Regions from separate parts of the Cytobacillus gottheilii genome, predicted to be linked through region 3. Evidence: riboswitches for the same ligand, from Rfam matches in the RefSeq annotation. Region 3 holds a riboswitch; each other region holds the start of a gene.
The links. A riboswitch is a leader RNA that binds a small molecule or an ion and turns the genes downstream of it on or off. The one in region 3 is predicted to bind S-adenosylmethionine.
Positions count from the first base shown of each region.

Region 1: another riboswitch for S-adenosylmethionine. It lies ahead of J1899_RS12515 (methionine ABC transporter ATP-binding protein); the one in region 3 lies ahead of J1899_RS19115 (MetQ/NlpA family ABC transporter substrate-binding protein).
Region 2: another riboswitch for S-adenosylmethionine. It lies ahead of J1899_RS15610 (LLM class flavin-dependent oxidoreductase); the one in region 3 lies ahead of J1899_RS19115 (MetQ/NlpA family ABC transporter substrate-binding protein).

Region 1 covers NZ_CP071709.1:2,537,460-2,541,688, forward strand. Annotated here, with positions in the region: gene J1899_RS12500 (hypothetical protein) at 16-324, shown strand; gene J1899_RS12505 (hypothetical protein) at 510-1,079, opposite strand; gene J1899_RS12510 (hypothetical protein) at 1,213-1,404, shown strand; SAM riboswitch class I at 1,560-1,657, shown strand; SAM riboswitch class I at 1,730-1,836, shown strand; gene J1899_RS12515 (methionine ABC transporter ATP-binding protein) at 1,963-2,994, shown strand; gene J1899_RS12520 (methionine ABC transporter permease) at 2,984-3,634, shown strand; gene J1899_RS12525 (MetQ/NlpA family ABC transporter substrate-binding protein) at 3,653-4,229, shown strand, end outside.
Region 2 covers NZ_CP071709.1:3,142,350-3,146,578, forward strand. Annotated here, with positions in the region: gene J1899_RS15605 (ATP-grasp domain-containing protein) at 46-1,002, opposite strand; gene J1899_RS15610 (LLM class flavin-dependent oxidoreductase) at 1,018-2,067, opposite strand; SAM riboswitch class I at 2,176-2,279, opposite strand; gene J1899_RS15615 (methyl-accepting chemotaxis protein) at 2,449-4,152, opposite strand.
Region 3 covers NZ_CP071709.1:3,825,216-3,829,444, reverse strand. Annotated here, with positions in the region: gene J1899_RS19125 (mechanosensitive ion channel family protein) at 1-877, shown strand, start outside; gene J1899_RS19120 (PPC domain-containing DNA-binding protein) at 940-1,461, opposite strand; SAM riboswitch class I at 1,601-1,714, shown strand; gene J1899_RS19115 (MetQ/NlpA family ABC transporter substrate-binding protein) at 1,803-2,630, shown strand; gene J1899_RS19110 (methionine ABC transporter ATP-binding protein) at 2,763-3,776, shown strand; gene J1899_RS19105 (methionine ABC transporter permease) at 3,781-4,229, shown strand, end outside.

The sequences.
Region 1 (4,229 bases), 1.3 Mb from region 3:
TGGAGATGATCATCTATGCCTGATATTTATAAATGCAAAAATTTTAGCAAGACAGGTAAAATTCAGCTTCCAAGTAAATGGCGAAAAGAGTTCGGCCTGCTGCCCGGCAAGCTTGCTGAACTTACGTATGCAAAGAAACAGGTGGTTATTCAAAAAGCGCGGACAGGTACAACAAATAATAAAAGAATTATTACCGAAGGCGGGGCAATATATATTCCGAAAGAGCTGCAGCTGCTGCTCAATGTAGATTGTGAGCATGAATATTGTCTATTCATTGATGCCATAAATGAAGCATTTATACTGCGGGTTCTTGATGCAGACTAATCAAGCTAAGCTCCACCAGCTTTAATAATTAATAAGCATAGCGGTCCTCTATCAAGAAAAAACCGCACTTATTCAAAGTCTGCATTACGAGTTTGAATAGTGCGGAACTAAATATGTAAGCTGTGTTTCGCTGGAATTTCTAATGATGTCTCAGCCAATTTTGATTGATGAATAGAAATAGGAGCTTAACAAATTCTCTTTCCGATCAATTTTGACAAGGATATACAGAAGTTTGCCCATTCCTTCGGATAAGAATCGTTACCCTTCATTTTGTATATTTTGCCTTTAGTCTCAAGTTTTACATCCCAATACGTATCTTCTAACCTTAAACCATCGTCTTCATAAAATTCTAACCAGTTCCATATGCAGTAACGATACATTTGCCTTTTAAACGCTGCAAGATTCCCTGCTCTTTTAGGAAGTATTTTTGTATTAGAATGCCTGCTCAAATGCCACTCAAAATAATGAAAATGCTGTTGTGCAAAATCTATATTAATTTTATACCAAGGCCCTGGATGACCCCCTAAAGAAACACGCAATCGAATGGGATCTTTATTTGGATCAATCATTATAGATCCATCTTGAACTTTGAATAAATCTTTTTTTCGCGTAATGACTGCCTCTACGTCAGCTATTTGTACACTTTGCCCTATATCTGCTTTTCCATTCTTATCATTTATCTCATCACATAATTCAGGCATTGAGATGGGACCTTTATCGTCTATAATATCTAATATCGTATCAAACATACTCAAACCTCTTCCCCCCAAAGCACTCCTTGGTAAATAACTTAATACTATCTTACCTTTTTTTTCTTATGATAAAACCAAAACCTCGCATGGATATTTTACGTATCTGTTAGCAAAGCTAACACAAGGAGGTGTTACAATGGATAACAAAAACATCGGGAATAATAAGCTGCCGTCGTTCACTAAGCTGGATGATCGAATAATTGCAAAGCATTCTTCAAGTCCATCACTAGTCATTCGCACGAATTTAGACGAGAAAGACGCAACAGAACAAAACCCTTATTTTAATGGATCAAATGAAAAAGAAATTAAAGAATATTTCGAGGAATAGGAAATAGAATGAAAGGAATAGTAATGTAACATCCGGAAAGTTTATCACTTACTATTTCAAAATAAAAAATATACTATTTTAAAAAATGTTTGACATCTATGATTTAATGCGTTAAATTAATAATCAAGTTTTAAAAAAACAAAATACGAACACACTTCTTATCAAGAGAGGTTGAGGGACTGGCCCTATGACACCTCGGCAGCGGAATTTAATTCTGTGCCAACTCCAGCAAGCACGGCTTGAAAGATAAGAAGAGGTCATGACGTTTATTATTTATTGCCCTCTTCTTATTTTAGAAGAGGGTTTTTATTTTAACTAAATAATATTCTTATCTAGAGAGGCGGAGGGACTGGCCCTATGACACCTCGGCAGCGGCTTCCTCCTGAGAGGCTGTGCCAAATCCAGCAAGCAGAACAGCTTGGAAGATAAGGAGAACGGATTGCAGTATTTTTTTGCAGGTCTCCTTCTTTCTTTCAAGAAGGAGACTTTTTTATTTTAAAAGGAGCTAAGGCGCTTGCGCTTTTCTTATGAAACACAACGGAAATGGAGATGAAAAGTTTGATTGAATTTCAGCAGCTCAGAAAGGTATACGAAAGTGGCGGACAGCAGGTTGCTGCGCTTAACGGTATCGACCTAAAAATCAATAAAGGAGAAATATTTGGTGTCATCGGTTTTAGCGGTGCAGGTAAAAGCTCGCTCATTCGCTGTGTGAACCTGCTTGAACGTCCGACATCTGGTCATGTCATTGTAGATGGACACGACCTTACTTCCCTGTCTGTCAAAGAGGTCAGAAATGTTAAGAAGAATATCGGCATGATTTTTCAGCATTTTAATCTATTAAACTCTAAAACTGTTTTTGCCAATGTAGCAATGCCGCTTACTTTAGTGAATACACCAAAAGACCAAATAAAAAAACGTGTACACGAGCTGCTTGAGTTTGTCGGTTTAGCTGACAAGGCAGATAATTACCCTGATCAGCTTTCAGGCGGACAAAAGCAGCGAATTGGTATTGCGAGAGCCTTAGCAACCCAGCCTTCCATATTGCTATGTGACGAAGCAACATCTGCACTGGACCCGCAGACAACAAGCTCTATTTTACAGCTTTTGAAAAAAATAAATAAAGAATACAACATTACTATTTTAATCATTACCCATGAAATGTCTGTTATTAGAGAAATATGTGATCGGGTTGCCGTCATTGAAGCCGGAAAAATTATTGAAGAAGGAACTGTTTTTGACGTCTTCTCTTCTCCAACTACATCAACAGCCAGAAATTTCGTCAGCACGGTCATGAATGATCAGCTTCCAGAATCGATCAAGGAACTGATTCAGCAGCACGCAGGCATGCAAAAAATCTTCCGCATAAATTTTGTCGGAAACAAAGCTGGACAGCCGCTATTATCGGAAATTTCCAAGAAATTTGATATTCATATTAATGTCCTTTTTGGCAATATTACAGAATTGCAGGGAACTCCGTTTGGCAACTTAATTGTAGAGTTCCAAGGTGACGAAAAAGAAATTGCCCGCACCTTAACTTATATCCAAGAAAAGGATATAAGCATTAAGGAGGTGAATGAACATGCTAGCTAATACAGATCAAATTATCGAAGCACTGATTGAAACGATTCAAATGGTCACTTTTTCACTTTTGTTTTCAACCCTGCTTGGACTGCCTCTTGGTATCTTGCTGGTTGTCACGAGAAAAGGTCATCTGCTTCAAAACTTGCCTGTCTTTAATATTTTAAATGGAATCATTAATATTTTCCGTTCAGTACCATTCATTATTTTATTGGTTGCGCTTATTCCAGTGACAAGGCTAATTGTTGGCACATCTATTGGAACAGCAGCTGCAATTGTACCTCTTGTCTTTTATGCTGGGCCATATATTGCGAGATTGGTAGAGAACTCTTTGTTGGAGGTTGACCCAGGCGTTCTTGAAGCTGCTGAAGCAATGGGCGCTACTCCATGGCAGGTCATTTCTAAATTTCTGCTACCTGAGGCTCTAAGCTCCCTCGTCCTTGCGCTCACCATCGCAACCATCGGGCTTGTAGGGGCAACAGCAATGGCAGGAGCAGTTGGCGCCGGCGGTATTGGCGATTTAGCCATTACATATGGATATCAGCGTTTTGATGAAATTACAATGATGATCACTGTAGCCATTCTTGTGGTCATTGTGCAAGGGTTACAAAGCTTAGGGAATTTTACAGCTAAAAAAATTAGACGAAGATAATTTAGGAGGAAATACATCATGAAAAAACTTATACTATCAAGCATATTATTAGCATTTGCGGGTTTTGCAGCAGGCTGCTCCAGCGACAGTTCGGAAACGGTGAAAATCGGAATTAGCGGCACGGATACGAGAACTTGGGATTTTATTGCTGAAAAGGCAGAAAAGGAAGGCATTGACATCGAAATCGTGTCTTTCTCTGATTACGTAGCACCAAACACAGCACTTGCAGAAAATGAATTAGATTTAAACGCATTCCAAACGGTTGCCTACTTTGATGTTTTTATTGAAGAGCATAATTTAGACCTTGTTCCAATTGCTACAACAGTTCTGGCTCCGATGGGTATCTATTCTGACCAATACGAAGACGTTAATGATATTCCTGATGGTGCTAAAATTGCACTTCCGAATGATGCATCGAATCAAGGACGTGCATTAATGCTACTTGAAGATGCCGGATTAATCGGACTGCCAGAAGATTTTAATTCTAACGGCAACTTAACTCAAGTAACCGATAATCCGAAAAACCTTGAATTAGTTGAAATGGTTCCTGCTCAAACTCCAAGAGCATTGCCAGACGTTGCTGCATCTCTTATTA
Region 2 (4,229 bases), 680 kb from region 3:
CGGATCTTAGTCGTAATAAATACTTATGCCCCAGTCCCTTCCAACTTATATATTTACTGATACTGAGTAGTGTTCTTCCAGTGTCTTCTTCAATAACGATGCCAGTTCCAGCATTCCATATTTTCCTGCTTTTGCTTCTGCATCGGAATTATAGTTGGTGTTTGTATTAATATCATAGGTGTAAATGTCGCCGTCAGCGTTTTTGATAAATTCAATACCAGCCACTTGAATATCATTTCTCCCCAACACGTCTTTATATTTTCCTATGATATCATCATCAAAGCCTTCAATGATTTGAAACTTAGGCTTCTCTTCAACCTCATCTCCTACTGGACAGAATAAGTCTCCAATCTGGCAGGCATCAGCCGGGCATAGTTCGAAGCCCTCTGATGTATCCACCCGAACAGCATAAACAAATTGGCCTCCGACAAATTCACAGCGGGTGATGTAGCTTTCTGGCGATTGAATATATTCCTGAATAAGGGTAATTCCATCAACAGGCTCTTCAAATGCTGGTCCCTCGACATATGCTTTCAGAGCGTCAATACTCTGGAATAATTGCACACCCAAACCTTTGCCGGCACGGTTATGCTTCGTGATAAACGGCTGTCCTGCGAAAGCTTCTGCTGCTTTTAAAATCTGCTGTTTTCCAACCGCTGCAATCGTTTTTGGTGTTTTGACACCAGATTTTTCTAACTCCAGGTATTGCAGAACCTTGCTGACTTCAAGCTTTAGCGCACTTGTGCCATTCAGTACAATACGTCCATGCGCTTCCAGCCAAGCTAATACCTGTCCGGAAAATTCAGCGGCAAAACGGTGGTCACGTGTATGAGAAGAAGCACTCATTCTGCTGTAGAATATTCCTTCCGGCGGTTCTGAAGATAAATCCAGTGTTCCTTCGTCTAAATGCCATTCTTCATAAGGAACACCAAGCTCCTCTAGTCTATTGGTTAAGTGGACGGTCCACTCACTATTTTCATGGATTACATATACTTTGGTCATGTTCGGGACCCCTTTCTAGTTTTTTATTAAACTGCGTTTTTGCTCAACTAATGGCATAACCTGTTTTGCAAATCGTTCCATTTCCTCTAATTGAGGTGAAAATTGCAATAGCAGCAAGTCTAAACCTTTTTCTTCATATTGCAGAATTCGCTCGGCAATTTGCTCAGGTGTTCCTACTAAATTTGGACGCAAGCCACGGTTGGAAACAGAGTAATCCTGAAGCTGAATCTGCTGTTCTAATTGTGATTTCGTCGTGAAATCTTTAAAGCCGGCATATGCACTTGAATCCTTTACTGTTGTGATCTTTTCAAGTTCAGCAAAAGCCTCTTCTTCTGTATCACGGCAAATCACATAGGCGGCCATCCCGAATGAACTAAAAGGCTCATTGCCAGTTTGGGCACGTCTTGCCTTCATATCAGCAATTTTTTGCTGTATTTCTTCAACCGTTCCGCCATGCATCACATAGGCATCACATTTTTCGGCAATGGTTTGCTTGCCTTTTTCACTTTCCCCGCCTGCATAAAGAATCGGATTTGGTCTTTGAACAGGCTTTGGCGCAAGCTTTGTATCTTTTAAATCGTAAAATTGGCCAGAATATTGGAAGGTTTCTTCTGTCCATAACCCTTTTAAGACATCAATAAACTCCTCGGTACGGGCATAGCGCTCGTCATGTTCGGTGAAAATTCCAGCATATTGGCGCGCCTCTTCTGCCCACCAGGCAGATACTACATTAAGAGTAAAACGACCGTTGCTGATGTGATCAATATTGGCTGCCATTTTTGCTGCAACGGCAGGATTATGAAAACCAGGGCGGATCGCCGTCATAATTTCAATTTTCTCAGTAACCGCGGCAAGAGCAGCTGCCGTAGACCAGGCTTCAAGCGAATCATGCTCTGGCCCTTTAATATCATTTAAATATAATTCCGCGATTAATGTTGTGGAATATCCCCATTGCTCAGCACTTTGAATCACATTTTTTGCATAATCAAAAGTTGCAGGCATTTGTTCATCTTCTACATTACGCAGCCATCCTCCAAATATCGGCAGCCAAAAACCATATTTCATCTCTCTTCGCCCCTCTGACAATTAATTATCTACTTTTCCTATAACTTAAGTAGGATTAATAAACAATGAAAAAACTCTCCTCCTAAGAAGAGAGTTTTATAAACCCTCTTCTCATCTTTCAAGCATTACGCTTGCTGGAATTGGCACAGTGTTCACAAGAACCTGCTGCCGAGGCTTCAAAGGGCCAGTCCCTCCACCTCTCTGGATAAGAAGAAAATATTCAATTTTTCATTTATTTAATAAGGATAATAAATTAAATTCATACAATTGTCAATAAATTAATTCTACTCTCTAAATATTAAGTAATTTACCTATTACCTTCTAGACAAATAAATTATTTTCATGTAGAAATCTAAACTATTCATTTTTCACATTCAAACACTAGACTTTAAACCTGCTGACAACCACTTTTAGATCATCTGCTAAATTGGATAGTGCTGCTGATGAAGCAGCTATTTCTTCCATTGATGCAAGCTGTTCCTCTGCGGAAGCTGCCACGTTTTGTGAATGGGAAGATGTCTGTTCTGATACGTTAATAATCCCAGAAACGGTTGCTGACACTTCTTGTGTACTAGCCGATATTTGTTCAGAAGTAGCTGCCATATCATTCGTTTGCTCTGTTAATCGCCCCATATAATCAAGTATTTCCTTGAAGTTTTCGCTCGTCTGATTTACAACTGCTAACCCTTTTTTCACATCCAGAGTTACTTGTTCTATGGACTTGTTAGACTGCTCCATATCTGCTTGTATTGTTTTAATCAGTGCAGAGATTTGCGAAGAAGAGCTTTGAGATTGTTCAGCAAGTTTTCTTACTTCATTTGCAACGACAGCAAATCCTTTTCCATGCTCTCCTGCTCTAGCAGCCTCTATTGCTGCATTTAATGCCAGTAAATTTGTTTGATCCGCGATGTCAGTGATCGCTTTCGTTATTTTCTCAATTTCCTGGGATCGTATTTCAAGTGTTTTTATGACCTCTCCGCTTGCTAAAACAGATGAGTTTATCTCATTTATTTGCATTACTGTATTACTGACAAATAAACCGCCCTCTTTGGCTTTTTCAGCAGCAAGCGTACTGACTTCTGAGACTGCTGAAGCATTTTCAGCAATTGAGTGTATGCCCTTTGCAACTTCTTCAAGAGCTAAAGCACTTTCTTGCACATTTTCCGTTGATTGTTCGGCTCCATTCGCTACTTGTTGAATTGATTCTGTAATCGTCTCTGTGGCAATGCTCGTTTGCTCTGAGCTTGCAGTTAACTGTTCCGACGAGGAAGCTAGTTGTTCTGATGTTTGAATAACTTCATCTACCATCGTTTTAAGATTTTGAGACATGTGGTTGTAGCTCACAGCTAAGGAACCAAGCTCATCTTTTGAATGATCCTGAACTTTCGTCGTAAAGTCCCCATTACCAGCCCTTTCAAGAGCTTTGGTCATAATGGCAAGTCTCTTTTTCATTTTAGATGTGAATAGATAAACGATCGCAACAGCTAAGGCTATTATAATCAATAAAACAATGGTGAATTTTGTTAGGAAAGAAGATAGTATTTGATTAATTATTTCTTCTGAAGCACCAACATAAAAGATCCCAATCACTTCACCCGATGAAGAATGGATGGGCATATAGGCCGTTTGATACATATTCCCTGCCACATTTGCTTCACCATAATAACTTTCTCCATTATTTATGACAGTGTCCACTACCTCAGAAGAAGCTTTGGTACCAATCGCACGCTCTCCATCGATCATGACATTTGTCGTTACACGGGTATCTTTAAGAAAGATGGTTACAGTGTCGCCCGTATCTTTCCCTATCACATCTACTATTTCAAAGTTTTCATTTATTTTTGCAGACCCTTTATATAAATCATTTCCTTTAACTTCCCAATCACCTGGGTACGTATTGTCGATATATCGATAAGCTAAACCTAAATCTCCCTTTGCTTTCTCTGTTGCAAATTCTTTAATCCCTATTGATACCTCATGATTTGCAACAAACCCAATAACTGCTGACAGAATCACAATGATTGATATAACAATCAAATTTATTTTTGCAGCCAGCTTAAAATTAAATTTCTTGATTTTCCCCAATGCACTTTCTCCTATTCGATCTGATATTCATTTTTATATCTCCCCAAAATACTATCGGCTAATATAAGATAAACATT
Region 3 (4,229 bases):
AATTGCGTCTAGATATTTTCCATTTCGGCCAGCTCCAGATGGTTTCTTTGACAGTTTTATTTCTGCGTCAGTGATCGTCCTAATTACTTGGGGCTTATATAACTTAGCTTCAGCATCATCGATTTTCTTTGCCAAAGTAAAGAACCGGTTTAAATTAGAAATTGATGATATTTTAATTCCGTTTATGTCGAAAGCTATTCGAATCATAATTGTTGCGATCAGTATTACCATCATTGCACAGGAATTTGAATATGATGTAACAGGATTTATCGCTGGGCTTGGCCTGGGTGGTGTGGCAATTGCGTTTGCTGCAAAGGATGCAATCGGAAACCTGTTCGGCGGTTTTATTATAATTACTGAAAAGCCGTTTACGATCGGTGACTGGATCATGACGCCGAGTGTGGAAGGAACCGTAGAGGATATTACTTTCCGGAGTACCAAGGTCCGTACATTTGCAGATGCGATCGTAACTGTTCCGAATAATACGTTAGCAAATGAGTCGATCACCAATTGGAGTAAAATGGGGAAACGCCAAGTAAGCTTTAATATTAAAATTTCTTATGAAACACCGAAAGCCAAACTATTAAAAGTCGTGCGGCAAATGGAAGAGGAAATTAAAGGTCATAGCGAAGTGCACCCTGACTCAATCCTTGTCCGCTTTGACAAATATCAGGAAAATGGCTATGAAGTTTTCATCTATTTCTTTACAAAATCAACGGCTTGGGACGAGCATTTACGAGTGAAAGAAGAGATTAATTTTAGATTGATTGAGATTCTTGAAAATGAAGATGTGTCTATTGCGTTACCAAGCAGAAAGCTGTATGCAAGTGAGCCAGATGATGATAAGGGTAGCTTGCCGGCACCACAGGAGTCATAAGCTAAGAAAAAAGCTGCCGTCAAGGCAGCTTTTTGTTCTATTAGTAACCTAATTTATAAGATTCATTTTTCACTATTAAGCTCCAGAAAGGCTGGCTCTGTCTTTCCTTTTTCTAACGGATATAATTGATATCCGCCTGTTTCAGAATCAAAGCTCCTCAAAACGGTCATATTTTTGATTTCCTTTAAAACGAGATCAACGGTTAACACTTTATTTTCGCCTTTGATTAAATGACCGCCAAAGACGGCACCGTTGTGGTCACACATGGTTCCGTGTATATGGGTTTCAAATTGATCATCTCTTTGACAGACAATTCCCGTTCCATTCAGAAATTCAATTGGACCATTCCGGCTGATAAGCTCTCCGTAGCCAGCACCGATATTTGTCTCGGGCTTTTCCACCAAGTATACATAACCAGCTTTTTTAAGACTGCCAAAACAGCTGCTGATTGTAGCATATTTCATCTGATTTGCTCTGCAGACCTCTTCAATTCCAGAAAGTAAATCTGTACCAGGCAGCAGCCGGGCAACAACCGTTTTTCCCTCAAAACCTTCAGCAAAATGTGCACGTACAGTATGAGTCATACTTTTCTCCCTCTCGCATATATTTCTAACTAGTATATATTAAGTTTTAATTTTTTGAAAAAAAAGATATTGACATTCATTAATGGTTCATGTAGATTTTACCAATAAGGTTACCAAAAATTAAATATACTTGATTGATCTCTTATCAAGAGTAGCTGAGGGACTGGCCCTGTGAAGCTCGGCAACCGTTCATTCAACAGAATGAATTGGTGCTAAATCCTGCAAAACACGTTTGTGTTTTGGAAGATAAGAGAGGAAGCGTATCTTTGTATGCTTATGCCTCTCTTTCTTTTGAAAGAGAGGCATTTTTATTTATAAAAATTACTTTAGGAGGAACGAACATGAAAAAATGGGCAATCATCTTATCATCAATTTTATTAACTGGATTTTTAGCAGGCTGTGGGAGTGACAGTGCCTCTGGAGATGAGGCAGAGCCGCTTAGTGAAGAAAAACTATTAATTGGCGTTACAGCTGGACCGCATGAACAAATTGTTGAAAAGGTTAAAGAGGTTGCAGCAGAAGATGGATTAGAGCTTGAATTAAAAGTATTTACAGATTATGTTCTGCCTAATACATCGCTTGCAGAAGGTGACTTAGATGTAAACAGCTATCAGCACGAACCTTTTTTAAATCAATTTAATGAGGATCATAATACAGATCTAGTAAAGGTAGGAAAAACGATTTTAAATCCAATGGCCGTGTATTCAGATAAATTTGGAAGTATTGAGGATCTGCCGAATGGAGCCAAGATTGGTTTGCCAAATGATCCGACAAACGGTTCACGTGCCTTATTTATTTTAGAAGAAGCGGGTCTGATCAAACTGATTGAGGATAAAAGAGAAACGGCAACTATTTATGATTTAGAAGAGAATCCAAAAGAATTCGAGTTTATTGAACTGGATGCAGCGCAAATTCCAAAACAATTAAGCGAGCTGGATGCTGCTGCGATTAACACAAACTTTGCCTTAGAAGCAGGACTTAATCCGAAAGAGGATTCCATCCTCCTAGAATCATCGAATTCTCCATATGTGAACTATTTAGTTGTTCGGGCAGAAAATGAAAACGACCCTGTCCTTGAAAAGCTCAGAAATGCCTATCAGTCAGAAGAAGTGAAAAAATTTATTGAAGAAGAATTTCAAGGATCTGTTCTTCCAAGCTGGGAGGAATAATCTTTTAATCTAGATTCCAATGAAAGAAGGATGCTCGCTCCCGCTGCAAGGGACGCGAGCACCATTCTGCAAACAAAGACGGTCACACATTATATCTATCGAATGGCTGATCAGATTTGAAGGAGGTACAGCATGATTGTATTGGAAAATATTTCGAAAACTTTTTCAGGAAAAAAAGGAGATATTGAAGCAGTTCGGAATGCCAATATTGAAGTGAAGACAGGAGAAATCCATGGAGTAATCGGCTATAGCGGTGCTGGTAAAAGTACATTAATCCGCTGTGTAAATCTGCTCGAAAACCCAACCTCGGGCAGGGTGATTATTGGAGGAGAAGATCTCACTTCCTTATCAGAGCAGAATCTACGTGAAAAAAGAAAGAAAATCGGCATGATTTTTCAAGGGTTCAATTTATTAAAAACGGCAACTGTCTATGATAATATTGCCATTCCTTTAAGATTAATTGGCATCCAGAAGAAAGAAGTCGGCGATCGAGTAAAAAAATATTTAGAGATTGTGGGTTTAGCAGATAAAGTGAATGCTTATCCAAGTCAGTTATCAGGAGGACAAAAGCAGCGGGTCGCCATAGCCAGAGCCCTGGCCCAAGAACCTGAGCTGCTGCTAAGCGATGAAGCAACAAGTGCGCTTGATCCGGAAACAACAGATTCGATTCTCGAGCTGCTTTTAAAAATCAATAAAGAGCTGGGCATTACCATTCTGCTCATTACACATGAAATGAACGTCATTCAAAAAATATGTGATTATGTATATGTGATGGAACAAGGCAGTATTATCGAGCAGGGAACAGCCATTGAATTGTTTTCCAATCCGCAATATCCAACGACCAAAAAGTTTTTAAACACGATCGCACAGCGCAAGCTTTCATCCTCGCTTATTCAGCAGTTAAAGTTATCAGGAAATGTGCTCAGACTTACTTTTTTAGGCGAATCGACGGGACAGCCGCTGCTGGCGCTCATGAGTCAAAAATTTAATGTAAAACCCAATATACTAACCGCTAATATCATTGAATTGAAAAACGGAATTGTCGGGAATATAAGTATCCACTTGCTCGGTGAAAAGCAGGATATTGCCGCTGCTCTCAGCTATTTAGAAGAGCATGGAGTAAATGTAGAGGAATTGGAGGGATAACAAAATGGATCGATTTCAGCAATTTACAGATCAGTGGCTGCCGATTATCGGCAAGGCAGTCGTAGAGACTTTCCAAATGGTCGGTGTTTCACTTTTATTTTCCATTTTAATTGGTGTGCCCCTCGGCATTCTCGTTGTTCTAACAAGGCCTGGCCAATCGCTGCATAACAAATGGGTGTATGGCGGCTTAAATTTAATCATTAACATTATTCGTTCTGTGCCCTTTATTATTTTACTATTCTTTATTCTGCCTTTTACCAGATTTATCGTCGGGACAACGATCGGAGTCCAAGGAGTTATTGTTCCGCTTGTTATTTATACAGCACCGTATATTTCCAGGCTCATAGAAACAGCTTTATTGGAAGTGGATAATGGGGTGCTGGAGGCCTATAAAGCAATGGGCATCAAGACACGTCAAATTATTTGGAATGTGATGCTGCGTGAAGCACGCCC